Regions from separate parts of the Vibrio sp. NH-7 genome, predicted to be linked through region 1. Evidence: predicted binding sites of a transcription regulator. Region 1 holds the regulator's gene; each other region holds the start of a gene.

Region 1 (11,098 bases):
AGCAGCGACGTCCCCGGCAACCATTTTACGAATGAAGAATTCACCCATACCAGTGGTTGAAACGGCCACATTGCCGTTCTCTGCAAAGGTACCTGCTCCAATAATTGAGGAATCACCCACTCGACCATACTTCTTATTTGTCACCCCTCCTGTACTGGTTGCTGCCGCTAAGTTCCCTTTTTGGTCCAAAGCCACGGCGCCGACCGTGCCGTACTTTTTATCATCGGGGTATTTAGATTCTGAGAGCGCAAATAGACCTTTCTCTTTCATCGAAAGTAATTGCTCATAACGGCGATCAGTAAAGAAGTAATCCTGCTCGGTAAATGAGTAGCCCTGCTCAAACGCGAACTCTTCAGCCCCGTCACCAATCAATAGTACGTGGTTGCTTTTCTGCATCACATCACGAGCAAGCTCAATCGGGTTTTTAATATGGCGCACCCCAGCCACTGCACCAGCTTCGGCCTTAGCTCCGTGCATGACGGAGGCATCCATCTCAACCATTTCTTTATGAGTTAGGACCGAACCTTTGCCAGCATTAAAGTTAGGAGAATCTTCGAGCACCTTAACCGCAGCGACCACCGCATCAAGTGCATCACCAGATTGAAGAAGAATCTCATGCCCTGCGCGAACGGACCGCTCGAGATCAGCGAGGATCGCAGCCTTGAGTTCATCGCTCATTTGCTCACGTAGAATGGTTCCGGCTCCGCCATGAACGGCGATTGAGAAAGGCTTTGTCATCGGTTGGACTCCTTCAATCTAACGACCTTACTGGGACAAAAAAGGCGCTCCCCGTTTTACAGGAAACGCCTCTTGTTACTCGCTAATCATCTATGGATTAGTGAGAACCGCAGCTACCGCCACCGCAGCAACCGTCTTTTTTCTCTTCACCGTGGTCATGACCTTCGCCACCACAACAACCACCTTCGTGATCGTGCTCGTGACCACAGCCACCAGCTTGATGAACATGGCCGTGTTCGATCTCTTCTGCTGTTGCTTCGCGTAGAGCGACAACTTCAACATCAAACGTCAGTGTTTGACCTGCTAGCATGTGGTTACCATCAACCACAACTTCGTCACCGTCAACTTCTGTAACTTCAACAGGGATTGGACCTTGGTCAGTATCCGCTAGAAAACGCATACCCACTTCGATTTGCTCAACACCTTGGAAAACATCGGCTGGAACGCGTTGTACTAGTGCGTCATTATGCTCACCGTACGCTTCTTCTGGAGAAACAGTAACAGAGAACTTCGCGCCCGCTTCCTTACCTTCTAGTGCAGTTTCGAGACCAGTGATTAGGTTGTTGTTGCCGTGTAGGTAATCTAGAGGCGCGTCAGTTGTAGACTGATCAACAACAACACCGTCTTCTAGCTTTACTTGGTAAGCAAGACTTACTACTACGTTCTTTTCGATTTTCATATTGGCTCCAAGGAGGATAAAGGACCACAGCTAACCCTATGGTCAGCAAACTTTCTACTGGGGTTATTATGGGGATGATTCAGAGAAACTCAATCAATCCGGCTTAAAAATCCCGATCATTTCTTCGCCGCTGTGCTTGGTCGTTTCCATGGACTCGGGTTTTCTTTGATCTTGGTGACCACACTCGACACACTCAACCAGTTCGATATTATTTTCTATCCACCAACGTAATGTGTCTTGTTCTGAACACTTCGGGCAGTTGGCGCCTGCGATAAATCTTTTTTTCATGTTACGACTCTATTGGATTAATCCCAGAAGTTCTTCGCTTGTTGATCGCTTTCCATTTCACGACCAAAAATCTCTTCCAGTTCTTTACGGGCTTCTTTGGCTCTTAAGGCCAATTGCTTATCATCTTGATGCTGAGGGAGGAGCTCTTTGAGCATCGCATTATCAAGTTTCCTAAAATGGGCTTCCGCTCGTTTGGCTTGATACGGATGCATTCCCAGCTCAACCAGCGCCTGACGGCCTAGATCGAGTGCACCGAGGAAGGTTTCACGAGAATAACTTTCAACGCCATGACTCAGCAACTGATAAGCTTCTACGCGACTGCGTGCTCGAGCGAGCAAACGTAGCTTAGGAAAATGCGTCTGACAGAGTTCTACGATCTTCATGATCTCATCCGGTGAGTCGGTACAAATGACCATGGCTTCGGCTTTGTCTGCACCAGCGGCTCGCAATAAATCGAGCTGAGTGGCGTCACCGTAGTAAACTTTGTAGCCATACTTTCTCAGCAATTGAATTTGGCTAGCATCACTTTCCAGCACCGTCACTTTGATCTTGTTGGCGTACATTAGACGGCCAATGATTTGACCAAAACGACCAAAGCCCGCAATGATGACTCGCGGCTGCTTATTGATGACATCACTAGCCAATGTTGCTTCTGTTTCTGCGTTCAGTCCTCTCGCATACCATTTGTTCTGCGCCATCAGTAATAGAGGGGTGGTGACCATAGATAAGCTGACCACAACAAGCAAGAAAGCCGTCTGCTCTTGGTTAAGTAACCCTTCGGCACTCGCAGCGGTAAAGATAACGAAGGCGAACTCACCACCTTGGCTTAAAATCGCCGCCATTTTACTGCGTGATTTTGCACGACTACCATAAAGACGCGCTAAGAAATAAAGAATCGCCCCTTTCACCGCAACCAAGCTGAATACCGCCACAAGGACAGCAAATGGTTCTAACGCAAGCAACCCCAAGTTGACCGCCATACCCACGGCAATAAAGAAGAGTCCAAGCAGCAAACCTTTAAACGGTTCTATCGCGATTTCTAACTCGTGACGATACTCGCTTTCCGCAAGTAACACACCAGCAAGAAAGGTTCCTAGCGCCATAGATAAACCAAGCTGCTTCATGATTAGAGCAATGCCTATCACCAGCAAGAGTGCCGCGACAGTAAACAATTCACGCACGCCACTAATCACGACATAACGGAACAATGGTCGCAGCAAGAAGTGACCACCAACCAACAGCCCGCCTACGCCAGCAAACATCCACAGCGCATCCCACGCATTGCCTGCCGTATTTCCGGCAAGTAAGGGCAAAATCGCCAACATGGGAATCACGGCGATATCTTGGAATAGCAATACGGCAAAACCCGATTGACCCGCTTCTTTGCCTGCCAACCCTTGCTCTTCAATCACTTTCAAAGCAATGGCTGTCGAGGAAAGCGCCAGTCCCATTCCAATTACTAAACTGGTTTGCCAACTGGTTCCCGCTAAATAAGCAACGCTGGATATCACACAAGTTGTGATGACCACTTGCGCGCCGCCTAAACCGAGAATCGGTCCTTTCATTTGTAATAGCTTTTTCGGGTTCAGCTCTAAACCGATCAGAAAGAGCAGCAAGACGACACCAAACTCAGCGAAGTGGAGAATCGCTTCAACGTCGCTGATCAAGCCTAGCCCCCAGGGGCCGATCGCTACACCAGCAAGAAGGTAACCCAATACCGAGCCAAGCCCCATCCGTTGAGCAAGGGGCACCGCCACTACCGCTGCAGTCAAGAAGATCACACTACTTTGGAGGAAATCACTTTCAAGCGCCATGCTCGCCTCCTAATTCTTCTGGGTAGACATACAAGGGGTCATTCAACCACTGTCGATACGCTTCAGCGTGTTGGTAGCGCTCCATTTCGGAGACATTTCTTGCCCAGTAAAGCACTAAAGGTTCAATCCAGTGCATTTGACACAATGCTGCAGTGAGCTCAAAAGGTTGAAGTATCTCTGATAAAGGATAGCGGTTGTAGCCACCTTTACTAAATGCTTCCTCTTGGCCTCCCGTCGTAATCACACTGCGCCAATATTTTCCCTTCAACGCCTCACCGCTACCAAACGCAAATCCTTTCCCGAGGACTCGGTCTAGCCATTCTTTCAGCAATGCTGGGCAAGAGTACATATAAAGAGGGTGATGAAACACGATCACATCATGTTCGATAAGTCGTTGGTGCTCCGCAGCGACATCAATAAAAAAATCGGGATAGTGCGCGTAAAGATCATGCACGGTGACATGCTCAAGTGATTGAATTTTCTTGAGCATCATTTGGTTGGCCACTGACGACTGTGACTCAGGGTGGGCATACAGCACCAAAACTTTGGGCTTTTGCGTGGCTAAACTCTGCATTCCTTGGACAGCAATCCTTGTGTTTCGAATGTATTCTATTGTTTTTATAGGTTATCAGTTTGTTATACGTGGTTAGCGCAAATAACGCAATAATCGACTTTTAATCTTATTCCCCCTACTATTCGACGCAATACGAGCAAAGATAAAGCAAACAACTATGATCACCTTCTCTGGCATACAGCTACTACGTGGCGGAAAACCCCTTCTTGAGCAAGCTTCAGCAACCATTCATCCCGGCGACAAAGTGGGCCTGGTCGGAAAAAATGGCTGCGGTAAGTCGACGCTTTTTGCATTAATAAAAGACGAGCTGTCTATTGATGCGGGTAACTTCAGCAAACCTGCTCATTGGGAACTAGCATGGGTCGCTCAAGAAACTCCTGCTCTCGAGCGTAGCGCCATTGAGTACGTCATCGATGGTGATCGTGAATATCGAAAGCTAGAAGCCGATCTTGCACAGGCGGAGCAACAAGACAAAGGGACGCTCGTTGCTGAAATTCACGGCCAAATTGAAACCATCGGTGGTTACAGTATCCGCGCTCGTGCGGCGGAATTATTGGATGGTTTAGGCTTTAGCCAAGAGCAAATGAGTTGGAACTTAACTCAGTTCTCGGGGGGCTGGCGTATGCGCTTGAACCTAGCTCAAGCTCTGCTTTGCCGTTCAGACTTATTGCTTCTTGATGAACCAACCAACCACTTGGACTTAGATGCCGTGATGTGGCTGGAACGCTGGCTACAAAACTACCCGGGGACACTCGTGCTTATCTCGCACGACCGAGACTTTCTCGATCCTATTGTCGGTCGTGTCATTCACGTCGAGAATCAGTTACTGAACGAGTACACCGGCAACTACTCATCATTTGAAGAACAGCGTGCTCAGAAGCTTATCTTGCAACAAGCGCAATTTGAGAAGCAACAAAAGCAGATGTCGCACATGCAAAGCTACATCGACCGCTTCCGCTACAAAGCCTCGAAAGCTCGCCAAGCACAGAGCCGAATTAAAGCCTTAGAGAAAATGGAGAAGGTTCTGCCTGCGCAGCTCGATAACCCATTCAGCTTCCAATTTCGCGATCCAGATGCGCTGCCAAACCCTATCATCATGATGGATGAGGTATCAGCAGGCTATGGCGATAATCTTATCTTAGAAAAAATCCGCCTCAACCTCGTACCTGGCAGTCGCATAGGTCTACTTGGTCGCAATGGCGCAGGTAAATCAACGCTGATTAAGTTACTTTCTCGTGAACTCAATCCTCAAGGGGGCGACTTAACCTATTCACAAGGCGTGAAGATTGGCTACTTTGCTCAGCATCAACTAGAAACGCTTCACCCAGAAGAAACACCGTTGCAGCACATGATGCAGATCGCGCCTGACAAGAATGAGCTCGAGCTGCGTAATTATCTCGGCAGTTTTGGCTTCCAAGGCGATAAAGCGCTAGAAAAAGTAGCGCCGTTTTCCGGTGGCGAGAAAGCACGTCTGGTGCTGGCATTAATCGTATGGCAAAAACCGAACTTGCTGCTGCTCGATGAACCAACGAACCACCTAGATTTGGATATGCGTCAAGCGCTAACTATGGCTCTGCAAACCTTTGAGGGGGCGATGGTGATTGTCTCGCACGACCGCTACCTACTGCGTGCGACCACCGATGATCTTTACCTGGTTCATGATCGCCAAGTTGCCCCATTTGATGGCGATTTGAACGACTACTACAAATGGCTAACAGAGCAACAAAAAGCGGAGCGACGTGAAGCCCAAGCTCAGCAACCAGAGAAAACGAGTGCGAACAGCGCGGCGGCAAAAAAAGACCAGAAACGCCGTGAAGCTGAATTTCGCAAGCAAACCGCGCCAATTCGCAAAAACCTGACAAAGTTAGAAGAAAAAATGGATAAGTTGGGTGAATCGTTAGCGGAAGCGGAAACGCAATTATCCGATAACTCACTTTATGAAGCCGAAAATAAAGCTAAACTTAATCAAGTACTCGCCATTCAAGCCAACAGCAAAGCCGAGCTTGAAGATGTTGAAATGGAATGGATGGCTCTCCAAGAAGAGCTAGAACAGATGGAGCAGGAGTTCAGTAGCCAATGAGTTCAGAGCACGCACAAATTTCTTTAACACTTGAGCGCTTGTGGCAATTTAGCTTGCAGTACTACAGTGTGCGAGAAGTAAAAGAGGCGTGCTTAGCTCTGCAAAATCAGTTTAAAGGTAACGTCAATTTATTACTGCTGCTCAAATGGCTCGACGAACAACAGGTCTGTTTTGGTGAGCAAGATTGGCATCGTGTTGAGGAGTGTCTCGGGCGCTCCGAAGCCCTACTCCTCAATTTCCGCGAGTTAAGGCGAAAGCTAAAAAGCCAAGTGCCAGACACTGTCTATCGAGAATCGCTTCAATTCGAACTGCAACTCGAAAAACAGCAGCAGTCTGATCTGGTTGATTGCATTAACAGTATTCAATTGGAAAAGAATCTCGGCGAGCCACTTACGCTTCGGTATTGCCGTCAACTTGGTGGCGAGCGCCTCTATTCAGCCTTCGCTGAGCCCATTGATAACATCGCCAACCTATAGAGACTGTTTATGACTCAGTTTGTCGCCGCCAAAGGGCTTTCCAATCCCCACCTTCAAACCCTAGCTCCGCGCTTAATTCGAAAAAAAGCGCTGTTTGAGCCTATCTGGCAAACACTTGATACCCCCGATGGTGACTTCCTTGACATCGCTTGGGGTGAAGATAACCAGACCACAGCGGCCAAAAGCAAACCGATTTTCGTTCTGTTCCACGGACTGGAAGGATGCTTCTACAGCCCTTACGCCAATGGCTTGATGGATGCGTTTAACAAACAAGGTTGGCTCTCCGTCATGATGCACTTTCGCGGCTGCAGCGGTAAGCCGAACAAGTTAGCGCGCGCTTATCACTCTGGTGAAGTCGAAGATGCCCGTTTCTTTTTGCAGTACCTCAATAGTCTATTTCCTTCTCAAAAGAAGGTTGCCGTTGGGATTTCACTTGGCGGAAATATGCTGGCGAACTACTTGGCTAAGTATAATCAAGACCCACTACTCGATGCCGCAACGATTGTCTCCGCGCCATTGGATCTCTCGGCCTGCTCGGAGCGAATTGAACAAGGCTTTTCTAAGCTCTACAAAAACTACTTACTCTCCTCTTTGAAAAAGAGCGCCTTGCAGAAGCACCACTTACTCAAGGGCGAGTTAGGGCTAACTTATCAATGCATCAAACGGGTGACGCGATTGTACGAGTTTGACGACTTAATCACCGCGCCGCTGCATGGATTTAAAGATGCCGAAGATTACTACCAGCGCTGTTCGGGCATCCACCGCCTGAAAGAGATCAAAGTCCCGACGCAAATCATTCATGCCAAAGACGACCCGTTTATGACTGATGCGGTGATCCCCAAGTATGTGCTGCCCGATAACATCGATTACCGGCTGTTTGATCAAGGCGGTCATGTCGGCTTTGTTACCGGCAGCGCCATCAAACCGCGGTTTTGGCTGGAAGAAGCCCTGCCCGCCTACTATGAAAGTCTCACCGATCCGGCATAATAGCGCCTCATCTGCGAACATAAAATCTAGAGGTATTTATGATTGTTCCTTGGCAAGACATTGCACCAGAGACATTAGAAAACTTGATTCGTGAGTTTGTCCTTAGGGAAGGAACCGACTACGGAGCGGTAGAGGTGTCACTGCAAAGCAAGATTGATCAAATTAAGAAACAGCTCGAGTCAGGTGATGCGGTCGTGGTTTTCTCCGAGTTACATGAAACCGTCGACATTCAACTCAAAAACAAATTTTAGAGAACTGCATACAATGACGGTTTACTAAAGCGTGCTATAGTGAACTCCGATTACAGGAACGTATTCAACGACAAGGTTTGTCATGTCAGCAAAACATCCAATTATTGCCGTTACCGGTTCTTCTGGCGCCGGTACTACCACTACTTCAGAAGCTTTCCGTAAGATGTTCAATATGATGAACGTCAAACCCGCATGGGTTGAAGGCGACAGCTTCCATCGCTTCACACGACCAGAAATGGATGTGGAGATCCGTAAGGCGCGCGAGCAAGGCCGCCATATTAGTTACTTTGGCCCACAAGCTAACGACTTTCCTGCGCTAGCAGAGTTCTTTCGTAAATATGGCCATGAAGGTACAGGGCAAGTTCGCCGCTACCTGCACACCTTTGACGAGGCAGTACCATACAACCAAATGCCTGGCACCTTCACCCCTTGGCAAGACTTGCCAGAGAACTCCGACGTTCTTTTCTACGAAGGGTTGCATGGCGGCGTCGTCGATGGCGATGTTAACGTTGCCCAGCATGTGGACTTCTTGATTGGCATGGTTCCAATCGTGAACTTAGAGTGGATTCAAAAGTTTGTTCGAGACACTCGCGATCGAGGTCACTCTCGTGAAGCGGTGATGGATTCGATTGTTCGTTCGATGGACGACTACCTCAACTACATCACCCCACAGTTTTCGCGCACCCACATTAACTTTCAACGAGTGCCGACCGTCGATACATCCAATCCTTTAAATGCAAAAGGCATCCCGAGCTTGGATGAGAGTTTCGTGGTCATTCGCTTGCGCGGAATTAAGAACGTCGATTTCCCATACTTACTGGCAATGATTGATGGTTCATTTATGTCGCGACATAACACCTTAGTCGTGCCTGGTGGCAAGATGAGTTTTGCGATGGAATTGATCGTTCGTCCTATCCTTCAGCAACTCATCGAAACAGGAAAAATTGGCTAGAACTCACGGCTAGAACACGATTACTTTTCATACCGTGATCATGTGCACAGTTTTGCGTAGCAAAACCCAAGTAGGACCCGATTAAAATCAAGAAATCGTTTTCGAAAAAGGATACTATTTGTAACCGAAACACAAGTTGGCTTGCAGCATTTGTAAAGTGCTCTTATCCTAGTAAGCCTATTTAAGGCTTAGCTAAAACATGGAAAGCGGCAAGCGTACCCTGCAGAGGAAGTGAGATATTATGGTTCTAGGTAAACCTCAAACCGACCCAACATTAGAGTGGTTCCTTTCACACTGTCATATTCATAAGTACCCATCAAAAAGCACGCTAATTCACGCGGGCGAGAAAGCTGAGACGTTGTACTACATCGTTAAAGGTTCAGTTGCGGTTCTTATTAAAGACGAAGAAGGTAAGGAAATGATCCTTTCTTACCTAAACCAAGGTGACTTTATCGGTGAACTTGGTCTATTCGAAGAAGACCAAGAGCGTACCGCATGGGTTCGTGCTAAATCTCCTTGTGAAGTAGCAGAAATTTCATTCAAGAAGTTCCGTCAGCTAATTCAAGTAAACCCAGATATCCTAATGCGCCTTTCAGCGCAAATGGCAAGCCGCCTTCAAGTGACTAGCCAAAAAGTGGGCGACCTTGCGTTCTTAGACGTTACTGGCCGTATCGCGCAAACGCTACTAAACCTAGCGAAGCAACCAGATGCGATGACTCACCCGGACGGCATGCAAATCAAGATCACTCGTCAAGAAATCGGTCAAATCGTTGGCTGTTCTCGTGAGACAGTAGGTCGTATCTTGAAGATGCTAGAAGAGCAGAACCTAATCTCTGCTCACGGTAAGACAATCGTTGTTTACGGTACTCGTTAATCTCGATTAACTGCTGAATTTTAAAAGCCACCCATTGGGTGGCTTTTTTGTTTGTGAGCAATACAAACTAGGTAATCCCTGTTCGAACTTACCCATTGGTGCTTTCAAAAATCTTATCAGCAGACGCCGCAACAAACCCTGGATAAAGCTCGCCGTTGCTCATTGGGTAACGCTTGGCAAACTCATAGAAACCACCCGGAATAATCTCTGTGCCTTCAGTAAATTGCACGGGGACTTTGTCTGCCATAGTAGATGACTGTTCGAGCAACACATCTGGGGAGCCTTTCACCTCACCACCAAACTCATTGATGGTAAAGCCTGCATCACGCAGATGGTTGTTCACATCAACCACTTCGCCAAACGCATTTAACTGATTCACGCTCACCGTAAAGTGGTTTGCACCATAACCATGGGCAGCTAACCAAGAAGCGTATTCACTCTCTTTTGCCAACGTCTGGAAATCAGCGTAGCTAAGATTCCACAAACGTCCGCCATACAAAAACTCTGGGCTTTGCAATTGAGAGGCGTCCACCTGCTCAACCAGTTTAGCCACGATGGCCTGCAACTCGGCTGAACACTCATCGACTTTGAGTTCACTGATGAATACTTTCGGTTGCGTTGGGTCTGGATGTTCAAAATGCTTGGCGACTAACTTTTTGCTCTCAAACACATAGTCACCACAAGGGGTGTAACCAGCATCAAGGAATGGTTGAGCCAGCGTCGCAATGCCTAACGGCTCAACATTGAAGGTGCGCAAAGCAATATGGTCGTTGATCAATGCTTCGTCTTCTTGCAGAAGTTGATGCACTTTTTCAGCAGAGGGACATAAGCGTTGAATATAGTCATTCCATAACGGTTGGAACAAAACATCTGGCGTCATAACGCCTCCTTGTATCGGGGTTGTTTACGTTAAAGAGAGCTTTATTAGTATTGTTTTTCGATATAAAAGAGGCCACCTAACCAAAATGTGTCCAGAAAATCTGATTAGGTAGCCTTCAACCTGTGACGTTTAAAGTGCCTTTCGGCTAAGAAAGGCAATAAGGGAAACCTTAGTGGTTTATTATGGTTATAGATCTAACCCTGGGCTTAACGTAGCAGGCAGCAATGTTTCGCTGCCTTCCATCGAAGCCATAGGGTAAGCACAATAGTCTGCGGCATAGTAAGCGCTTGGACGTAAATTACCCGATGCGCCTGGACCGCCAAATGGTGCATCACCACTCGCGCCAGTGAGCTGACGGTTGCGGTTTACGATACCCGCACGGATATGGTCAACAAAGTATTCCCACTCACTGTCATCGGTAGATACTAGGCCAGCCGATAAACCAAAGCGTGTGTCGTTAGCCAGTTCCACCGCTTTTTCCAAACCTCGGTAGCGAACGACTTGC
Region 2 (11,098 bases), 440 kb from region 1:
CCATGGGGCTGAACTTCCAGCGCTTGATTGGGGTGTTGATGCGTCCTAAAAAGCGTTTTTCTTGCTCTTCATCGGATACGGAAAACCAATACTTGAGCAGAATAATCCCAGAACGCTGCAACATGCGTTCGAACTCAGGGCATGAGCGCAGGAACTCGTCGTATTGATCATCACTGCAAAAGCCCATTACTTTCTCTACACCCGCGCGGTTGTACCAACTGCGGTCAAACAGTACGATTTCTCCAGCGGCAGGCAAATGCGCCACGTAACGTTGAAAGTACCATTGAGTTTTCTCTTTTTCGGTCGGAGTCGGCAGCGCGGCAATTCGACAAATACGTGGGTTAAGTTTTTCGGTGATGCGTTTAATAACACCGCCTTTACCGGCGGCGTCTCGTCCTTCGAAGATAACAACGACCTTCAGACCTTCTTGCTTAACCCACTCTTGTAGCTTGACCAGTTCGACTTGAAGCTTCTCGAGTTCGTTCTCGTAAAACTTTTTATCCAGTTTCGCCATCTGCTTCTCCCTACTGCGGCTGCTCTAACTATCAATATGTTAGCACTAGAGCCGAGTAAGATAAGAATTACCGCTGAGAACTGAGAGCCTTTACGACCTTTTGAATTTTGTCTGCGCAGGTAACCGGAATGGTGAAGTCATCTACGTCATTCGCGCCCATCTTAGCTTTACTGTCGGCGAGCGCCATGTGACTGCGACGAGTCGACTTCCCTGAAAGGTGAACCTCTCTCACGCCAGTCTTCGTAACGATTTGAACCACGTTGCTATCGGTTAATCCCGCGCCTGCCATGATAGAGACACGTCCGTCGGCTAAGCGCACCATCTCTGCGAGCACATCAATGCCTTGTTCAACATTTTCCGCGAGTCCAGAGGTGAGTATACGTTCACAGCCTAGTGTTGTGATTTGCTCAATGGCTTCGCGGTAATTACTGCATTGATCAATGGCTCGGTGAAAGGTTGTTCCTAAGCCATACAGGTTAGCGCGGTCCATGATTTGTTGAGCCAAAGCGATATTGATTGTGCCGTCGGCATTCAACATACCAAATACGATGCCTTGTAAGCCCGCTTCTGCCGCAGCTTCAATGTCGAGCAGCATGGCATCTATATCATCTTGATCGTAAAGAAAATCCCCTTGGCGAGGACGAATCATGGCATAGACTGGGACGGTGGAAATCTGCGCCGCTTTTTTCATAAAACCAAAGCTCGGTGTGAGTCCGCCTAAAGCAAGAGAGGAGCAGAGCTCTATTCGAGTCGCGCCACCTTGAATGGCTTGATGGAGGGATTCTAAGTTGTCGATACAGACTTCGATATGATGGTTCATCGTGATTCTCGGTAGCAGGAAACTGTCTCAATCATAGCGCGAGGACTCATCAGGTATTAGGGTAAAGCTGAGGAATTTACTTTCCCTAAAAGCAAAAGCCTCAGCGTAGTGCTGAGGCTTGAATGCATTTTGGAGGTTGATTAAGCGGCGTCTTCTTGCGGCTCGTCAGCAGTATCTTCGACTGCTTCAACTTTCTTTGCTTTCTTCGGAGCTGGCTTGCGCTTCGCTCCAAGTGCATACAGCACTTCTTCTTTGTTTTGAGCTAGGAACATCGCCAAGTCTTCTTGCTTGCCTTCGTCTTCTAGCAGGTCACTTTTACCCAGTAGCTCGAACAGCTCATCCGCCATATCAAGCATTTTGTCATATGCGTCAGCTTCCGCTTTAGAGGTAAAAGTCATTTTCTCTTCTCCATTGCGTTCTACCACGTACTTGACGATTACAGCCATGGTTGGTCCTCTAGTCAAAATTTATCAAAATCATTACTGGCTTTTTATACAGTTTTTGACCAATTAAGTCTAGATGAGGCGGTGATTCTGAGATCCAAGTGGCTACTCTTTGCGCCCGTGCTGTCTAACTTGTTGAATCTTTCCGCCACTGATAGCAAAACTCAATAAAGGTTTTCAGCAGTGGGCTTTGATACTTCTCTTTATGGACCAGCAACCAGTAGCGTCTTTTCATATCGAGAGGCAACTTGAGCTCAACAACGCGGCCGTTTTGAATCGCGGGCTCAGCGGATAATCTCGACAAACAGCCCAACCCCAACCCTGCTGAAACACTATTAATCAATGCTTCGGTGGTATTGAGCTGAAAGGACTCATGCCAATGCTCAAGGCGAGGCGCTATCACGCGAAGGAAAAACTCTCTTGAGCCCGAGCCTGGCTCTCGGAGTATCCACTCGCTGTTTTCTAAGTCGCCCACGCGAACGTGAGTTTGTTTCACTAGCGGGGAATCTGGCGGGCAGATTACGCACATTTCATCCTCACTGAACTGCTGAGAGATTAATTGCGGATGCAAGGTCTTCCCTTCGATCAACGCGAGATCGAGTTCATAGTCGACCAACTTTTCGCAGATCAACGCTGAGTTGGAGATAAACAAGCTTTGCGACCTATGTTGCGTCTGTTGACGAAAATCACTAAGCAGATAAGGCGCGACTTGGTTGCCTATGGTGTCACTGGCGCCAATTTTCAGCTCGCCCGACAAGGTTTGGTCGTTATCGAAGAGTTGCTCAATATCTTGCGCTCGCTCAATAAGCTCATCAGCCAATGGCAGTAACTTCTGCCCCTCTTGATTGAGAATAAGACGGTTGTTTACCCGGTCAAATAGGGAGTGGCCGATCTGTTTCTCGAGTTCTGAGAGCGCCATGCTGACGGCGGCTTTGGATAGAAACAGCGCTTCAGACGCGGAGGTGAGCGTCTTGTGCTGAGTAATCGTGATAAACACTTTGAGTTGTTTGAGCGAAATATTGGCTGCCATAAAGTCGTTTAGTTTGGTTGAACAAGTGTTTTAAATAATTAGATGTTTTCGAACGTTTGGCAAGCGTAAACTGAACGCCTAAACAAAGAGTGTGTGAGGCAACAATGATTAAAGCAGCAAAAGCAAAAGTGATGGGTGCGCCAACCCCAATGGCTGGCTTAGCGCTAGGGATTGCCAGTTTAGGTTGGTGTTGGGAAAACGCCGCGTCGTTTAGTGGTTATGCGCAATGGACAGGAGCTGCGCTAGCGAGTGTGTTGCTCATTGTGCTAGCCGTTAAATTTCTTTTTCACCGTCATTTGTTGAGTGAAGATTTAGCGCACCCTGTCGTGGGCAGTGTGGTGCCGACCTTCGCGATGGGCACCATGGTGGTGTCTAACTCTTTGGGGCACTTTCACCCGATGCTAGGAGATGGACTGTGGCTGGTGGCCGTTGGTTTACACGTTGTCTTTTTGGTGAGTTTTCTTTACCACCGCGCTAAGGACTTTGAGCTACACCATATGGTTCCGAGCTGGTTTGTACCACCGGTAGGCATTATCGTTGCCGATGTATCGTTTTCAGGTAACCCTGCACTGAGCGGTATTGCTAATGGTGCCTTGATGTTTGGTATGTTGGCGTATGCGGTCATGCTACCCATGATGATTTATCGCTTTATGTTCAGTCAGGAAATTCCTGATGCTGCTAAACCGACAATGGCAATTCTTGCGGCGCCTGCAAGCTTATCACTGGCGGGCTACCTAACAGTGAGTAGCGAGCCTTCACCAGTGATCGTGGGTCTGCTGTTTGGCATTGCGGTATTAATGACTGCGATCATCTATCTGGCCTTCTTTAAACTACTGAGATTGCCATTTAGTCCTGGCTATGCGGCGTTTACCTTCCCAATGGTGATCGGCTCAACGGCGCTCTATAAACTTGCAGCATGGATGGAACACGTTGGCGTAGCGGCAGAGTATGTTTGCCAAGTGCACTGGCTGGCTGGGTTTGAACTGGTCATCGCGACCGCGGTGGTGAGCTACGTGGCGCTGCGTTACTTAGCCTTTTATCGACCAGTCAGTCAGGCTTTGGGTTTTACTGCCCGCCCTTAGAATTGCATCTGTAGGATCTGACTTGCCGCTCAACTTGTTCAAGGGTTGAGCGGCTATTTTGATTCGAGCCAAATCATACGCTTATAGTGCTCTGCTAACCGTCTTGCTTGTGCTAGTCTCAATCCTAATTAGGGCAAGATCAGCGTGAGTACATTTTGTTTACTGTTTATCATTCCAATCAAGTCGATGTTTTAAAGTCACTCCTCGTTGAGCTGGTAAGACTCAATCCACTAGAAAACCCTTTTGAAGCCGAGCAAATTCTGGTGCAAAGCCCGGGTATGTCGCAGTGGCTGAAGATGGAGCTTGCCAAAGAATTTGGTGTTGCTGCCAACATTGAGTTTCCGCTGCCAGCGACCTTCATCTGGAACATGTTTACTGAAGTGTTGCCTGACGTTCCCAAACGCAGTGCCTTTAATAAAGAAGCGATGACTTGGAAGTTAATGCGCATCTTGCCTGACATGCTGACGCAAGCGGAATTTGAACCGCTGCGCCGCTACTTGGACAAGGATCAAGACAGCAGCAAGCTCTATCAACTGTCCGAGAAAATTGCCGATATCTTTGATGGCTATTTGGTTTACAGACCTGAGTGGATCGCCAGTTGGGAAGCAGGTCAGCCTGTTCTAGAACTGGAAGAGGAGCACCCATGGCAGCCCATTTTGTGGCAAGCGCTGTATGACCATACCATCGCGTTAGACCAATCACCTTACCATCGCGCCAATCTGTACGAGCATTTTATCGACACCTTGGAAAACTATAACGGTGACTTTTCACATCTGCCTAAGCGTCTGTTTGTCTTCGGTATTACTTCGCTTCCACCCCGTTATATGGATGCTTTGAAAGCGATTGGTGAGCACATTGACGTCCACCTTATGTTTACCAACCCGTGCCGTTATTACTGGGGGGAAGTGCGAGACAGAAAATACCTTGCGCGTTTGGCGGCGAAACATCGTAAACATCTGGTTTGGAAAGAGAACCACTCAGAACTGGAAGGTGAGTCCGCACAGCTAAAAGGCGGTATTGACGATAACCTAGATGATGAGCTACACACTGACGTTGTCGGCAACAGTTTGTTGGCGTCCATGGGCAAACTTGGCCGCGACAACATGTACTTACTATCGCAACTTGAATCGAACGAGATTGAAGCCTTTGTTGATGTCGAGCGAGATTCTCTGCTCCATCAACTGCAAGCCGACATTCTCAATCTAGAAGAGCATCAAGACGATGAGCAGCTTGAAACCAGCCAGCATAAGCAAGTCGTTATTGGTGGGGACAACTCGGTATCTTTGCACGCTTGCCATAGCCCAATGCGCGAAGTGGAAGTGCTTCATGATCAGTTGCTAGGGATGTTTGATGCAGATCCAACGCTAAAACCACGCGATATCATCGTGATGGTGGCAGACATCAATGCTTACAGTCCTGCGATTCAGGCGGTGTTTGGTAATGCGCCAGGTGAGCGCTTTATTCCTTACTCTATTTCTGACCGAACCGCTGATCAAGAGAGCCCCATTCTCAACGCTTTCATGCAACTGGTGAACTTACCCAACACACGTTGTCTTGCTTCAGAACTATTGGAGCTGCTAGAAACGCCCGCTATTTTGGCTCGTTTTGGTTTGACGGAAGATGACTTCATTCAGGCTAAGCAGTGGGTCGAGGAGTCGGGGATTCGCTGGGGGCTAAATAGAGCCACAGGGCGCGAATTTGAGTTGCCAGACACTCAGCAAAATACGTGGCAGTTTGGTATCGAGCGTATGCTGCTTGGCTACGCAATGCCTGAATCGGCGGGCTTGTTTAATGGTGCGAATGGCGCGCTTGCACCCTATAACGAAGTGCAAGGAATGGGTGCTGAGTTGGCAGGGAAACTGGCGCACTTTATTCAGTGTATCGAGGCATACCGGGCCCAACTCAGTTTGACTCAGTCGATTGACGCATGGCGGGAAACCTTAACGCACCTTCTCGATGATTTCTTTTCGGTAGAATTAGAAGGTGAAGTTGCATTAAAGTCTATTCGCGATACGTTATCGGCGTTAAAAGAACAATTAAGTGACGCCGCGTTTGAACAAGATCTAACCCCTTCGGTTATCACTCAGTATTTGCAAAACAAGCTTTCGGGGACCAGAGTGAGCCAGCGCTTCCTAGCGGGTCAAGTAAACTTCTGTACCTTGATGCCGATGCGCTCAATACCGTTTAGAACCGTCTGTTTGCTGGGCATGAATGACGGAGTGTATCCGCGTTCAATGCCACCTGAAGGTTTTGATTTGATGACAGGGCGAGCAAAGCCCGGCGATCGATCTCGCCGAGATGATGACCGCTATCTGTTCTTAGAAGCGATGCTCTCTGCGCAGCAGACGTTATACATCAGCTATGTGGGACGCTCGATTCAAGACAACACCGAGCGCGTCCCTTCGGTGCTGGTGTCTGAGTTGTTGGAGTATTGCCATCAAAATTACTGCTTAGAAGGCGATCAGGCACTGGCGTGCGATGAATCGGGTGATCGTTTGTTGGCTTCCTTAATCTCCCATCATCCGATGGTGCCGTTCAGCCCAACCGCATTTATTGGCACGCAGCCAAGCTATGCGAAAGAGTGGTTACCCGCGGCCAATCGGCAAGGGCAGCAAAGTGGTCTGTTTAATCGCCAGCTTGAAGATTATCTTTTGGATGCTACTTACCCACTGGAGTTGGATCTCGTTGAGTTGCAGCGTTTCTGGCGATTGCCTGTGCAATATTTCTTTAACCGCCGTCTAAAAGTGATGTTTGAGCCGCCATTACCTGTTATGGAAGATGATGAGCCATTTGTGCTTGGAGGGCTAGAGAGCTACCAAATTCGAGACAGTTTGTTAGCTGCGTTATTAGAGCCGCAACAAGATAGCCAAACCGTGATTGAGCAATTTATTGCTACCCAACGTGCGCAAGGCAAACTGCCCGTTGGCGCATTTGGCGATATCGAGTTTGAAACCAATCGCGTCCAAACCGAAGAGTTGGTCGAGAAGATTGGCTTCTTGTGCCAATCTGCCGCTGACGATCTTGAAGTCAAGCTTGAGTTTGATGCGTTAGGAGAGAACAAGCCTGTGCTGTTTACTGGTTGGCTTACCCAGTTTTATCAGTCGGGGCTGATTCGTTTTCGCAGTGGTCAAATCCGCTCGCAAGATTACCTATCGGCATGGATTGATCACCTTGCTATGTCTGCAATGGGGCACGCTAAACGAACGCATATGATTGGTTACGATCGCAAAGAAGGCGTGGTGCACTTAGTCTACCCAGCAATGGAGGATGCACAGCAAGCGAAAGCTCTGCTGGCCGAGCTCATTGGCCTGTTCTACCAAGGGATGACCGAGCCTTTGTGCTATTTCCCGAAAACGGCATTGGCTTGTATTGAGGCTGGATTTAGTCGAGGGAATTGGGTGGACGATGAAGAAAAGTCACGCAAGAAAATGGCGGACGTCTTCAACGACAGTTATATGGCGACTGGTGAAGGCAACAATGCATACATTTCCCGGATTTGGCCCGCTTGGAACGAAGAGTTGGCGACCAAAGCTCGAGACATATCAGTAAGGGTGATTCAAGCACCAAGGCTCATGGTGAAATCAAATGATGAGTTGGAATAAGAAAGTAGGTGGCCGCCAGTAAATCATTATAGTGTAGGGCGTTCGCTGTACGGCCACAGGTCAGAGGGACCATGATTCGGTTGGTCTCTTGCAGCACAGATGGCTGCTCAACACGTGGGGCGCATACTAACGGTTAGAATAATATTCTGCTGTGAGAGGGATCGCATAAAACTCTCACTTTTAAAGGATATTTATTAATAAGTCGCATTTTTAAGCCGGGATCACAGTTGGTTGTCGGCTTTACATTCAAAGGGCAAATATTCTATGACTGCATCGTCTATGGTGACTCCGCTAAATACCATGACTTTTCCTCTTCATGGCGCACGTCTGATAGAGGCTTCTGCGGGTACAGGTAAAACCTTTACCATCGCAGGTCTCTATTTGCGGTTGTTATTGGGGCACGGTAGTTCAGAAACTCAACATCAAACTCCGTTAACAGTCGATCAAATCTTAGTTGTGACGTTTACCGAGGCGGCAACCGCAGAGCTACGAGATCGAATTCGAGCGCGAATCCATGATGCTAGATTAGCCTTTGCCCGAGGCCAAAGTCATGACCCTGTGATTCAGCCCTTGCTTGACGAGATTGACGATCACAAGCAGGCGGCTAACATTCTTCTGCAAGCAGAACGGCAGATGGACGAAGCGGCGGTCTACACCATCCACGGTTTTTGCCAAAGAATGTTGACTCAAAACGCCTTTGAATCTGGCAGTCGATTTAACAACGAGTTTGTGACCGATGAAAGCCACCTAAAAGCGCAAATTGTTGCCGACTACTGGCGACGTAATTTTTATCCTCTGCCGATTCAATTGGCAGGTGAAGTGCGCCGAATTTGGGGATCGCCAGCTGCATTGCTGTCGGAAGTGTCCAGTTACCTAACCGGAGCGCCGTTGGCATTGTCGGTGAAGGCTATGCAGGGCAGCTTAGCGGATCTTCATCAACAAAACCTTGCGGCGATTGATGCGCTTAAAGCGCAGTGGCGTGCTGGACAAGATGACTATTTAGCGTTGATCAGTGAGTCTGACATCAACAAACGTAGCTACAGCAAAAAGTCGTTGCCGGCATGGCTAGAGACCGTCAATGTCTGGGCTAGCACTGAGACGGTCAGTTATGACTTTCCTGATAAGCTGGAAAAGTTTGCCCAAACCGTATTGATAGAAAAAACGCCGAAAGGCAGTGCGCCGCAGCACGATACTTTTATCGCGATTGACGATTTTCTTGCCAATCCAATCAGCTTAAAAGCGCCGATCTTGGCGCACGCGATTGAACATTGCCGTGAGATGCTTACCAGCGCGAAACAGCAGAAGCAGTGGCTATCATTTGACGATTTACTCACCCAGCTATCGGCATCGATAGACGGTGATGAAATGGGCTTACTTGCTGAGCGAATTCGCACCTTGTATCCAGTGGCGATGATCGATGAGTTTCAAGATACCGACCCACTACAATACAGCATTTTTAGCCGTATCTACCTCGACCATCTTCAGTGTGGCTTGTTTATGATCGGAGACCCGAAACAAGCCATCTACGGTTTTCGCGGCGCTGATATTTTTACTTACATCAAAGCAAGAAATCAGGTCTCTTCCCATTTCACCTTGGGCACTAACTGGCGTTCGAGCGCGGATATGGTTGCGGCGGTCAACCAAATTTTCTCTTTGCCGACAAGCCCATTTATCTACGACCAAGATATTCCCTTTCTTCCTGTTAATCACAGTCCAAACGCTGAAAAAAGGGTTTGGACTATGGCAGGCCAAAAGCAACCCGCGCTGACGTATTGGCTGCAAGATGCCGACGAAAAGCCGCTGCCAAAAGGGGAATATTTGTCGGCAATGGCGAAAGCAACGGCGGACCAAATTCAAACCATTCTTTCAGCGGCGCAAATTGGTGAAGCCCACTTTGAAGATGGTAAAGGAGCGCAGGCAGTTCAAGCCGGCGACATTGCGGTGCTGGTGAGAACTGGCAGCGAAGGACGAATGGTGAAAGAGGCATTGGCGAAACAAGGGATCGCCAGTGTCTACCTATCTAACCGAGACAGCGTATTTACCTCAGTGGTGGCGGCAGATTTACAACGTTTGCTGCAAGCGGTGCTGACGCCGGAAAATGATCGGGCACTGCGAGCGAGTTTGGCGTCTGAACTGTTTGCCTTAGATGCCGGAACCCTAGACAAGCTCAACAACGATGAAAATGAGTGGGAAAGCGCCATCAATGAGTTCAAAGAGTATCGTAAGCTTTGGGTTCAGCGAGGTGTTCTACCTATGCTGCGTAGTGTGATGAGCAAACGTCACATTGCAGAACGACTCCTCGAAGAAGACAACGGTGAGCGTAACCTGACCGACTTAATGCACATCGGCGAATTGTTGCAGCAAGCCAGTACAGAACTGGACAGTGACCATGGGTTACTGCGTTGGTTGGCGCAAGCGATCAGCGATGCACAAAATGGGCTCGGGGGCAGCGAAGACCAAATCCAACGCTTAGAATCTGAACGTAACCTCGTCCAGATTGTGACGATTCATAAGTCGAAAGGTTTGGAATATGACTTAGTCTTTTTGCCTTTTGTGCTCAGTTACCGCGAAGCAAGCGAGGCCAAATACTACGACGCGACTCAAGACAGAACCATTCTCGATATCACCAAGCATGAAGCATCCCTCAAGCAAGCGGATAAAGAGCGTTTAGCGGAGGATCTCCGTTTGATTTATGTTGCATTGACGCGTGCGGTCTATGGTTGTTTTATTGGCGCTGCACCACTGAGAAATGGCCGCTCAACCAAGGAGCCAACAGGCGTTCACCACAGTGCGATGGGCTATCTTCTTCAAGACGGGCAAGAAGGTGGAATCAATGATTTAGCGCGAGCGATTCAAGCTCAGGTTGAAGCGTTGGATCCGGTGGTTTGCACGGGATTACCTGATGAGCATGAGGCACCGTTGCACGTTGTGGCAACGGAGACAGAGACGCTTCACGCTCGCACCTTGGCGCAAAGCATCGACCGAAACTGGCGGATCACCAGTTATTCTGGCTTAGTGAAGCAAGGACACAGTCACCATGGTGATGACGCGCTAAGTGATTTGATGCGTCTGGATGTGGACTCATCCGGTGAGCAAGATGAAGACGAGCTTTTAGAGCCTGAGCAGACGATCTTTACCTTCCCACGTGGCGCAAGGCCGGGGACGTTCTTGCATAGCTTATTTGAAGAGATTGAATTCACTCAGCCAGCCTGCAGTGAAGAGAATCAACACGCGATCATCACGTTAATGGAGAGTGAGCAATTAGACCCAAGTTGGTTACCTATTTTGCAGTCGCTGATTGATACCGTATTGGCCACACCGTTAGACGGCAAATCGATCATCTTGAACCAGAAAAAGCCATCACAACGACTGGTTGAGATGGAGTTTTTACTGCCGATTGAAGTACTGTCAGCTCCCGCCTTAAATCGCGTTATTCAACGTCACGATCCGCTCTCGGCGAAAGCGGGGGATCTTGGTTTTCAAAACGTGCAAGGGATGCTAAAGGGCTTTATCGATTTGGTCTTTGAAGACAAGGGTAAATACTACGTCTTGGACTGGAAATCGAACCATTTGGGGGACGATGTTTCTTACTATCATGGCGAGGCGC
Region 3 (11,098 bases), on a different replicon from region 1:
CTGGCATAAGCTCAACATGGGTGTAGCCCATCTCCACCAAATAAGGAATCAACTCATCGGCCAGCTCGCGATAATTAAGAAAATCGCCGTTGTCGTCCCTTTTCCATGAACCGACATGCAACTCATAAAACGAGAGGGCTTCTTTGCGTTTCTCTGTGACAGGGCGGGTTTGCCACTTTTCATCTTGCCACGCGTAGCGAGAGTGGTCATAGGTTAACGATGCAAACGATGGGAATTGCTCAGAGTGTGCGCCCCACGGATCGGCTTTGTGTGGTAGCCCCTCACCATTAGGTCCTTTCAACTCGAACTTGTATTGGGTCCCTTCCGGCAAGTTAGGCACAAACAAACCCCAAATACCGTAATCTAAACGCTGCATTGGCGTGCGGCGTCCATCCCACTGGTTAAAATCCCCAACTAAGCTACATGCGCTTGCATGCGGAGCATAAACCAAGAAACGCGTACCGCTGATCTGCTTACCGTCACGTTCAAGGGTAATGAACTGCGCACCCATGTGCTTGTACATCTCTTTTGGCGTATGCAGGTCATCGTATTCCGCATAAATATTGTGATACTGATAAGGGTCGTCGACGATTTGCTCTGTCTCTCCCCACTGCACTGCAAGTTGGTAGTGGGTGAAATGTAAGTCACGTTTGTCCGCAAGAATAAAGCCTGACGCATCTTCGCGCGTCAATTCAATCGGGTCTTCGCCATCAATCAACAACGAGACCGAGTCTGCGCCGGGCATCCATACTCGGATAGCGCCGTCGTCAGCATCAAGGTATGGACCAAGGAATGAAAATGGGTCAACAAACGTTGCATGAGAAAGCTGGTTATACGCTTGCGTTTTTTTGTCCAGAATAGCCGTTTTCAAATGTATCTCTCCCTAACCGAACTTTCATGTATCGACTTGGCACTGTGAATGGGTGAATTCTGTCCCTATCCCTCACCATTGGGGCACGGTATTAGCAAGCAAAAAGAAACCATCACATAGGCTAAGTTGATATTATTGTTCTAATTTATAAAAAAGCCCGCCATATGATTGCGGGCTTAAAATAGCGTTCTGAAAGTGTACTGAATTACGCTTTTACATAGAGTGACTAAGTCGATATTTTTCTATGTAAAAGGTGAAAGCAGCGACTATTTGCTTACCTTAGCACGAACTTCTGTCAGCTTGTGAGCAATACGGTTCACGCCTTCCTGCGCAAACACTTCATCTAGGTTCATCGACAACTTACGACGCCAGTTTGGATACTCGTCGACCGTACCTGGAATGTTAACAGGTTGATCCATTTCCAACCAATCTTCTAACTGAACACTCAGCAAGGTTGAAGCGCCCGCAGCCACATGCAGCTGCAACGCTTCGGCTAAATATGAATCCATCGGAACGTACTGAGCGTCACGGCCCACGCCTTCTGGTAGGTAACCGTGCCATGCTACAGAATCTAGAATGCCTTGCTTACATTCTAAGCGGCCTTCAAACAAGCCTTTGAGCTGTTCTTCGTCTGGATACAAGCCAAGCTCTTGACCCATTTTAAGGTCATCGCAGTGCCAGAAGCCTCTCAATGTCGGCATATCGTGAGTACATAGCGCAGACATAGATTGCTCAGCGTAATGCGCCGGAGAGATAAAGCCACCGTCATCTTCCGACGTTTCGAAGAAGAACACCTTGTAGGAGTGAACGCCAGCATCACGAAGAATTTCAACAATTTCATCCGGCACGGTTCCTAAATCTTCACCAATCACACTACATTGGTGACGGTGCGATTCAAGCGCCAAGATTGCCAGCATGTCTTCAACTGGGTAGTAGATGTACGCGCCTTTGGTCGCGTTTTCACCTTTTGGAATCCACCATAGACGCAACAAACCAAGCACGTGGTCAATGCGAAGTGCACCACAGTGTTTCATGTTGGCACGCAGAAGCTGGATGTACGCATCGTAGCTTGTCGCTTTCAAGACTTGAGGATTAAGTGGTGGTAAGCCCCAGTTTTGACCCAATGGACCTAAGATATCTGGTGGCGCGCCGATGCTGGCATCAAGGATCAAGTTACCATTATCCGCCCACGTTTCCGCGCCAGAGTCCGCCACGCCAACCGCTAGGTCACGATACAGCCCCACAGACATGCCTTTCTCTTCAGCCAGTGCTTGCGCTTCTTTGATTTGAGAGTCTGCAACCCACTGCAAGTACATGTAAAGATGCACTTTATCTTGGTTCTGAGTAATAAACTTCTGCACTGCGGCATTATCAAATTGACGCAGTTCTTCAGGGAATACAGGCCAGCCCCAAACGTTGTTATCTTCAGCATGCAATGTCGCGTGCAGCGCATCAAATGCCGCTTGGTGGACTAGGCTGTCGCCACCTTGTTCAACAAAGGCCAAGAATGCTTGAGCGCGCTCGCTGTTTTTGTCGAGGTGACGTTTCTTAAACTCATTGAACAGCAGTGGCAGCACACTCATTTTCAGTTCTGACACTTCGGTGTAGTTGACCCAGTGAGAGTCACGCGCTTTTTGTAGGCGTTGCTGGAATTCCGCACTGCCTACCATTTGCTGCGCTTCAATGCTCAATGAAAACTCAGGCACTGAGCTCACGTCGATGTATAGGATGTTTAACCAACGACGAGAAGACGGGCTATATGGGCTCGCCCCTTCTGGGTTGGCAGGAAAGAGTGAGTGAATTGGGTTTAAGCCAACAAAATCACCACCGCGAGAGGCGATATCCGCAACCAGCTGTTTTAGGTCGCCAAAGTCACCCATCCCCCAGTTGTGCTGAGTGCGAAGTGTATAAAGTTGGACACTTGGGCCCCACATTTTTTTGCCGTTTTCGATGTCTGCTTGCTTGAAACACGCTTTTGGCGTCACGATCAGCGTCATCTCGTATGGCGACTTGCGACGCTTACGTGTCACGGTCAATTTGTGGTAACCCCAAGGCAAATCACTTGGTAGTGCAAACACTAAAGGGCCACCCTCTTTGCGCTCATCACGCACGATCTGAGACTGAAGATAGCCTTCAAGTACCTCTCCTTGCTCAGTCGCCAGCTGCCAGCTAAATTCGCTTTCTCGGGCACTTGCACCCAAGTTCAATGCCACCTCTACAGGCTCGCCATCACGAATTACTAATACTGGTTCAAGCACATCTTTCTTATGCTTTTTCTCTGCCGATTGTAGAAGAGTTTCATCATTGGTTACGTCGTAGCCTAAAGACGCAAGTAAGTGACGGATCGTTTCGTCCTCAACTTTTGCTTCATCTCCCCACGCGCTTACGTAGCTGTCGGCAATTCTTGCCATTTCAGCGACTTGTTTTAATGCGTTTTGTTCTTTCATCGCTCTCTCCGAAGGACTGCGTATACCTTCAAAATGTAGGGTATTTAATAGATTAAAAGAGTGAGCCAAGACCCGAAGGTCTTGGCTTTATAAGTAAATTAGCGTTTTACTGACTCTAATTTCCAAATGTTGTTCACATAGTCTCGAATTGAGCGGTCTGATGTGAACTTGCCAACCAAGGCGGTGTTGAGAATGGCTTTCTTCGCCCAACCTGCTTGGTCTTGGTATTGTTTGCCCATCTCTTCGTGCGCTTGAACGTACGATGCAAAGTCAGCCAAACATAGGTATGGGTCGCCACCATCAAGCAGGCTATCGAATGTTGCTCGTAGCAAGCCAGGTTGACCTGGAGTGAACTCATCACCCGTTAGCAAATCAAGCGACGCTTTCAGCAGTGGATCCGCGTGGTAGTAGTCGTAAGGGTTGTAACCTTGTGCTTTCAGCGCTTGTACACCCTCAACGTCTAGACCGAAGATGTAGATGTTTTCATCACCAACTTCTTCACGAATCTCTACGTTTGCACCATCCATCGTACCAATCGTTAGCGCACCGTTTAGCGCCATTTTCATGTTACCGGTACCTGATGCTTCTTTACCCGCTAGCGAGATTTGTTGAGAAACATCTGCCGCTGGGATGATGATCTCTGCCATGCTCACGCGGTAGTCAGGAATGAAGACCACTTTTAGCTTGTTGCCAATACGTGGGTCGTTATTGATCTTCTCAGCAACCTTGTTGACCGCAAAAATGATCTCTTTCGCTAGGTGGTAACCCGGCGCAGCTTTGGCAGCGAAGAAACACACGCGTGGCGTACATTCAAAGCTAGGATCATTGATGATGCGGTGGTAAAGCGACAAGATGTGTAGCAAGTCTAGGTGTTGACGCTTGTACTCGTGCAGACGCTTAATTTGAACGTCGAAGATCGCGTTAGTATCAAGCTCGATGCCCATGTTTTCTTGAACCCAATCCGCCAAGCGCTGTTTGTTTTGCTTCTTAACGGCCATAAATGCTTTTTGGAACTTCGCATCCGTCGCGTATTGAGCAATGCCTTCAAGTAGCTCTAGTTTTGCAGGCCATTCTGTGCCGATTTTCTCTGAGATGAGGTTAGACAAACCTGGGTTACAGAACTTCAACCAACGACGTGGTGTAATACCATTAGTTACGTTTGTCAGTTTACCTGGGAAGATCTCATTGAACTCAGGGAACAGGTCTTTTTTAACCAGTTGTGAGTGCAGCGCTGCAACGCCATTCACCTTGTACGAACCAATCACACATAGGTTTGCCATGCGAACCATACGGTTGAAACCTTCTTGGATGATAGAAAGCTTCGCTTGCTTCTCACCATCACCAGGCCACATTTTACGAACTTCTTGTAGGAAGCGGTGGTTGATTTCAAAGATGATTTCCATATGACGTGGAAGTAGACGTTGAATCAACGACTCTGGCCATGTCTCTAATGCTTCTGGTAATAGCGTGTGGTTGGTGTACGCAAAAGTATTCGCGCTGATTTCCCACGCTTTATCCCAAGACAGACCTTTCTCATCGACAAGGATGCGCATCAATTCAGGAATCGCAATCGTTGGGTGCGTATCGTTTAGCTGAATCGTTTCTTGCTTTGGAAGATCCGCGAGTGCAAAACCTGCCGCTTCATGACGACGTAGAATGTCGCGTACTGATGCTGCTGAGTGGAAGTACTGCTGCATTAGACGCAGAGTTTTGCCTTTCTCGTGGTTGTCGTTCGGGTACAGAACTTTGGTGATGTTGCCTGCATCGATAAGTGAGTGCTGCGCTTCAAAGTAATCACCGTTGTTAAAGCTCGCAAGTGAGAATGGAGCAATCGCCTGACATTCCCAAAGACGCAGTGGGTACACCGTGTCTGATTCGTAGCCCACGATTGGTAAGTCCCAAGGCATCGCTTTTACCGTCATGCCTGGTACCCATTTACGAACTTCTTTGCCATTCACATATTCAACGTCAACGTGACCGTAGAAGCCAATCTCTTGTGCCAATTCTGGACGAGCCACTTCCCAAGGGTAGCCTTCAACACCACGCCATGCGTCTGGCGCTTCTTTTTGACGGCCTTCTTCGAAAGATTGCTTAAACAAACCGTACTCGTAGTGCAGACCGTAGCCCACAGTTGGGAATTCTTGAGCCGCACATGAATCCATGAAACACGCCGCAAGACGACCTAAACCGCCATTACCTAGCGAAGGGTCACGCTCTTCTTCAAGTAGGTCCGTCAGGTTTTGGCCCAGCTCAGCCATCGCTTCAGTGATTTGCTCGTAAAGGCCCATGCTGATGAGGTTGTTACCCGTCAAGCGGCCAATGAGGAATTCAAGTGATAGGTAGTTAACGCTTTTTGCGTTTTGGATTTTAGGATCTTGTTCCGTTTTTAGCAGATCGAGTGTCGTTATCTCTGCTAACGCCTTACCCATTGCTAGGTACCATTCACGTGCCGTTGCTGTCTCTTCGGTCTTTGCATACGTTGCTGAAAGGTGCATTTTCACGTCATGTTGGAAAGTCGCTTTATCAAAGCTTGTCTGTTGCGTAGGTTTCATTAGAGAAATCTCACTTATTGGTTCTAATTCATCTGAGGCATATCGTGCATGGGCACGGCTAGCAAAACATCCTCCTCCAAAACGGCTTATTAGGAGGAGGGCTCAGGGCGTAGAGGGAGGACACCTCAAAGCAGAGTGATCTGACTCTCAGTTCACTATTCCTGAGCGCAGACCCTGGTGATTGAGATCACACCATCAACGAATTAACCCTACATCCTGTTTATGAAACTTGTTGGTTCAGAAAAACAACCAATTGATGGATATGTATACTTGATCACATTAAGTTTTCATCTGTTACTCAGTTTTCATCATTTTCGGTGCAACAAAGGATAGAAGTCGCACTCACAACTCGCAATAAAGGTGACAAGAGTCACAATTTAGGGGCGTAGATAACAACAAAGTGTGAATTACACAAAAATCTCGTGGTTGATCAATAACTGTGGGGTTCGTTCTCAAGTAACATCGCTGTCAACAAGGCCTATTGGCTATTTATTCACCACCCCTAGCAGAGTGAATAACAACAATTAGGGGTATTGAGCAGGGAAAAGAAGATGTGGATTCCTTCTAAGTTAACCCGACCGGGTCGATTACATAATGCTATCGTTCGTCCGCGAGTTTTAGATTTGTTGCAACAAGCCCCTTGCTACAAACTGGTCCTTTTCCGCTCTCCGGCGGGGTATGGCAAAACCACGATGGCGGCTCAATGGCTATCGGACAAAGTTAACGTCGGTTGGTACAGCATAGACGAAAGTGACAACGACTCTTTCCGTTTTATGAACTACCTATTACAAGCATTGAACAAAGCAACCAACAACGCTTGCCCTAACGCGCAAAAACTCGCCGAGAAACGCCAGTTCTCCTCTCTTCATTCTCTGTTTGGCGAAGTCTTCTCTGAAATGTCGGCGTTCCATCAAGAGTGCTACCTCGTGCTCGATGATTATCACCTGATCAGTGATGAAGAAATCCACGAAGCCATGCGTTTCTTCCTCAAGCACATGCCAGACAACCTAACGCTTGTCGTCACGAGTCGCGCCGCGCCTCCATTGGGCACCGCAAACTTACGCGTTCGTGACTTGATGATTGAAATTGGCAACGAGCTGTTGGCGTTTGATACCGAAGAGACCACAAGATTCTTTAATCAGCGTGTGGCTGATGGCATTGATGACATTACCGCAAACAACCTACGAGCGTACGTTGAGGGGTGGCCTTCCGCATTGCAACTTATCGCGTTGCAAGCGCAGCATCAGCATAAAACCTTAGCCCAGTCCGCCGAGTCATTTTCTGAATTTAACCATGCTCATCTATGGGATTACCTTGTCGAAGAGGTGTTTGATTTACTGGATGCAGAAACTCGCTTATTCCTACTCCAGTGTTCTATCCTTGATCACTTCAATGATGAGTTGGTGTCTGCCCTCACCCAGCGTGATGATGCGCTGAGCATGATTGAATCGTTAAACCGCTTTGGTCTGTTCATTCACCCGCTGGAAGGCGAACAAAACTGGTATCGCTTCCACAATCTGTTTGCGGAGTTCTTAACGCACGAACGCTCTGCGCGTATTCCCCAGCAGGAAACCGAGCTACACCAAACCGCAGCGAAAGCGTGGCTGAAGCTCTCTTCTCCTCATCAAGCGCTTTACCATGCGCAAAAAGCAAAAAATAGCCAGTTAATTGCCGACATCTTGCTGCAATATGGGTGGAAAATGTTCAATGGCGGCGAGCTGCAAAGTGTCGAAAAGGCCATTGAGACGCTCAGCCCTGAGCAACTCTACAGCGAACCGAAACTGTGCATGCTTCAGGCTTGGCTAGCGCAAAGCCAGCACAGATACAATGATGTTGGCGATTTGCTCTCTAAAGCCGATGCGCAAATGAAAGCCTTTAACGTGGTTTTAAGCACCAAAGAGCAAGGCGAGTTCAACGCACTACGTGCCCAAGTTGCAATTAACCAGAATGAGCCTGAAAAAGCCCTTGAGCTAGCGGAATTGTCACTGAGCCAACTCGACAGTACCGTCTATCGTAGTCGTATCGTTGCGACCTCTGTTGTGGGCGAAGTTAACCACGTATTAGGCCACTTAAGCCGTGCACTGCCAATGATGCAACAAACCGAAAAGCTGGCAAGACAATACCAAGTCTACCACCAAGCCTTATGGGCCATGCTGCAACAAAGCGAAATCTTGATCGCTCAAGGTTACGTTCAAGCCGCGTACGAAGTGCAAGACAATGCCTTCAAACTGATAGAAGAGCAGCAGTTACAACAAGTTCCCCTGCATGAGTTTCTGCTTCGTGTTCGAGCGCAAATCCTTTGGTGCTGGAACCGCTTAGATGAAGCGGAAGAGTGCGCATACAAAGGGCTTGATATCCTAGGGAATCACAGTCCAAGTAAGCACTTACATAGCTACTCAATGTTGGCGCGTATTGCCATTGGCCGAGGGGAGCTCGACAAAGCGGGTAAGTTCATCGACCAAATTGTGCATCTGCAGAAACAGTCAACCTACCACGTTGATTGGACAGCGAACGCCTCACTGTCATTGATTTTATTCTGGCAAGCGCGCGGCGATCTGGAGGCCATTCGTCAATGGCTGGACACCACCGTTAAGCCAGAGCAAGCGTGTAACCACTTTACTCAACTTCAATGGCGTAACATTGCCCGCGCGCAGATTGCACTGGAAGAGTTCGAGCAAGCGGAGCAAACCTTAGCTTTCTTGCAAGAACAAGCAAACAATAACGAATTGCTTACCGACACCAACCGCAACTTGATTGTGGAAGCGGTTTTGGCTATTTCTCTCAAGGACGAAGAGAAAGCCCGAGATCGACTTAAGCAGGCGTTGGCGCTGACCAATCAGACGGGTATGTTGGGCAACTTCTTGGTTGATGGCGCGAAGATTGGCCATATTCTGGAGAAACTCAATAACAAGAATGAACTAGGGGATTTGGAACGTCACAGAGCTCAGCAACTGCTGAAGGACATTTCCACTACTCAGCGTAGCCGCTCGGTACATTTCGATGAAGAGTTCGTCGAGAAGTTGGTTAATCACCCAAACATCCCTGAACTTGTTCGTACTAGCCCACTAACCCAACGCGAATGGCAAGTGCTGGGTCTGATTTACTCAGGGTTTAGCAATGAACAAATCGCCCAAGAGTTGGATGTCGCAGGGACAACCATTAAAACTCACATTCGTAACTTGTACCAAAAACTTAATATCGCCAACCGCAAAGAAGCCATCAAAACCGCTGAAAACTTGCTTCAATTGATGGGCTACTAGCTCAAATAGAAACAAAAAGCGCAGCGATACCGCTGCGCTTTTCTCACCCGTAAAAGAAGAAGTTAATCATCGATCTCTGGCAAACTCGCCACTTCAATGTCTAACTGTGCACCCCATGATGGGTCATCACGCTCTTGCTTCACAACACCACGATTGTTTAGCCAAACAACGTTCTTGTCTGTTACAGGGTTAGCAGCGCCAGCTCCCCAATGGGTGTAACTGACCATATGACAAACATCAAACTCACCCGCCGCCACTTCAATCGAACGTTTGCCTAAGAACTGCTGAGTATAGGTAAAGTATTCCGATTGAAGCTGCTCAACCAAGGTACCTTCCGCTGCCTCAGTCACTTGAGTTAAGCTCGCGACTGCTGCGTCTTCATGCTCAACCGTTTTGCCCAACAGCAGTTCAGACTTCGCTACAGGGGTTGGTAGAACCACTTTGACATTACCCCAGCTGTTGCCACTTTCATCACGACCAATTTGACCGTAGTAATGATCTTGGTCTTCATACTGCGCTTCCACAAACACCACGCTATTGGCTTCATCATAGCCTTTCACTCGTGTTTGAGTTAGCGCTCCAGACGCATACTGCGCAGGTAAATCAGTGACATTGGAATCTGCAAGCCAAGAGAAGTTATCTCCCATATGCTCTAAGTGATACGTCCAATGCTGAGTATGACCCACCCAAGACATATTACGCGTTACATTTTGAACCCAAGTATCGCCTACTTGTTTTTCATAGTCGGCATCAGGCAATGAGTCTAGACAAGCTTGAAGAGTGAAAGGTTGGTAACTCGAGACAATAAATTCAGCAGCGGTTGAACCGAATAGATACTCATCCCCTTCTGCCTCATCACCATCGACATACCAAGTCACGCGCACGAAATCGTTATAAACAGCGAGGTAAAGCTTGTTATCCTCTCTGTTGAAATCACTCCAAGTTAGGTCATCTTCGAACGCTTCAGGGAGCGTGATTTCACGCAAGGTCTGGCCTTTATGTTCGATATCTTGCCAACTTCCTTGCGCCGCAAACTTGGTCAAAGCTTCCTCACCTTGATAGGCGTAATAAACAACGTCACCCACCGTTGTTAGCTGCGCGTATAAAATACCGTGGTTCGTCCCAGCCAATGGGATCAAGTCGGCGGTATCATGTGTTCCACTGCGGTCAGAGTCATTCACCGCAATCGTTGATGCAAGCGTCTTCAACCATACGCCGCCAGCACTAATACCGTTACACATGTTTCCTAGCGCTTGGTAACGATCCGGATCGGACTTCTCACACCAATCTCCTTTGTTGAAACCGTAGTACCCATCTTCAACCATGCTTGATTCAACTTTATAGGCCACACTATTGACTGGGAAAACGAGATCGCTATCAATGTGGTCAAGCCAATATTCAGAGTCATCCGCACCTTCTAGGATTTCACGCACATTCAAGTTGCTGATATTGACACGATCCGCGGAGATTTCCTGATCCAGTTCAGACAGCGCTGTTTTAACAAGTACGCTGCCGTCTTCACGACTCACCACTTCAACAACCGTATCATCCGCTGCAACCCAACCTTCTGCGCTTAGGAGCATTTGACCATCATCAGAGCCCGGCTCTTGGTGATGTTGCTCGAAGTCACCGGTTTGGTAGTCGTAGAAGAATTTAAGCTCTTCCACTTCAGATTCTTTGTTCACGCGGATGGCGCCAAACTCCAACTCAGGTGGAGCGTAGTCCTCTGCGTAGCTGTCAAACCAAACTAAACCGTCCGATTTTAGAACCTTAAGCAGGTCAACATCTTCACTGTTTTTAACCGCATCAAGCTCATCAAGTTTGTCTTTCAAGTTTTCTTGAGCCAGTTCTAACGGGAGTTCCTCAAGAATCTTGTCAATGTCGATGTCATCTTCTGCATTCCCGATATGAGACAACACGTCATCGACCACCTGCATCACTTGCTCGATGATCAGCTCCTTAAGTTCG

The links. The regulator CRP, encoded in region 1, controls carbon source genes, mostly activating them, when cyclic AMP is high. The targets are predictions, from matches to a motif close to TGTGANNNNNNTCACA.
Region 2: recB (exodeoxyribonuclease V subunit beta) is a predicted target of CRP. The motif match lies at 7,642-7,657, and genes of this name have one in related genera.
Region 3: malT (HTH-type transcriptional regulator MalT) is a predicted target of CRP. The motif match lies at 6,230-6,245, and genes of this name have one in related genera.

Annotation. Positions count from the first base shown of each region.
Region 1 is NZ_CM132187.1:270,192-281,289, reverse strand. Features, by position in the region: gene ACUALS_RS01355 (isoaspartyl peptidase/L-asparaginase family protein) at 1-738, opposite strand, end outside; gene slyD (peptidylprolyl isomerase) at 836-1,417, opposite strand; gene ACUALS_RS01345 (YheV family putative zinc ribbon protein) at 1,511-1,705, opposite strand; gene kefB (glutathione-regulated potassium-efflux system protein KefB) at 1,723-3,519, opposite strand; gene kefG (glutathione-regulated potassium-efflux system ancillary protein KefG) at 3,509-4,093, opposite strand; gene ACUALS_RS01330 (ABC transporter ATP-binding protein) at 4,251-6,173, shown strand; gene ACUALS_RS01325 (TIGR02444 family protein) at 6,170-6,649, shown strand; gene ACUALS_RS01320 (hydrolase) at 6,659-7,636, shown strand; gene ACUALS_RS01315 (YheU family protein) at 7,675-7,887, shown strand; gene ACUALS_RS01310 (phosphoribulokinase) at 7,970-8,839, shown strand; gene crp (cAMP-activated global transcriptional regulator CRP) at 9,081-9,713, shown strand; gene ACUALS_RS01300 (2-oxoadipate dioxygenase/decarboxylase family protein) at 9,802-10,593, opposite strand; gene astD (succinylglutamate-semialdehyde dehydrogenase) at 10,780-11,098, opposite strand, start outside.
Region 2 is NZ_CM132187.1:710,782-721,879, forward strand. Features, by position in the region: gene ppk2 (polyphosphate kinase 2) at 1-514, opposite strand, end outside; gene ACUALS_RS03475 (copper homeostasis protein CutC) at 582-1,334, opposite strand; gene ACUALS_RS03480 (YebG family protein) at 1,475-1,780, opposite strand; gene ACUALS_RS03485 (LysR substrate-binding domain-containing protein) at 1,905-2,807, opposite strand; gene ACUALS_RS03490 (TDT family transporter) at 2,912-3,889, shown strand; gene recC (exodeoxyribonuclease V subunit gamma) at 4,045-7,491, shown strand; gene recB (exodeoxyribonuclease V subunit beta) at 7,756-11,098, shown strand, end outside.
Region 3 is NZ_CM132188.1:109,863-120,960, reverse strand. Features, by position in the region: gene glgB (1,4-alpha-glucan branching protein GlgB) at 1-871, opposite strand, end outside; gene malQ (4-alpha-glucanotransferase) at 1,138-3,318, opposite strand; gene ACUALS_RS14915 (glycogen/starch/alpha-glucan phosphorylase) at 3,417-5,870, opposite strand; gene malT (HTH-type transcriptional regulator MalT) at 6,422-9,130, shown strand; gene ACUALS_RS14905 (hypothetical protein) at 9,193-11,098, opposite strand, start outside.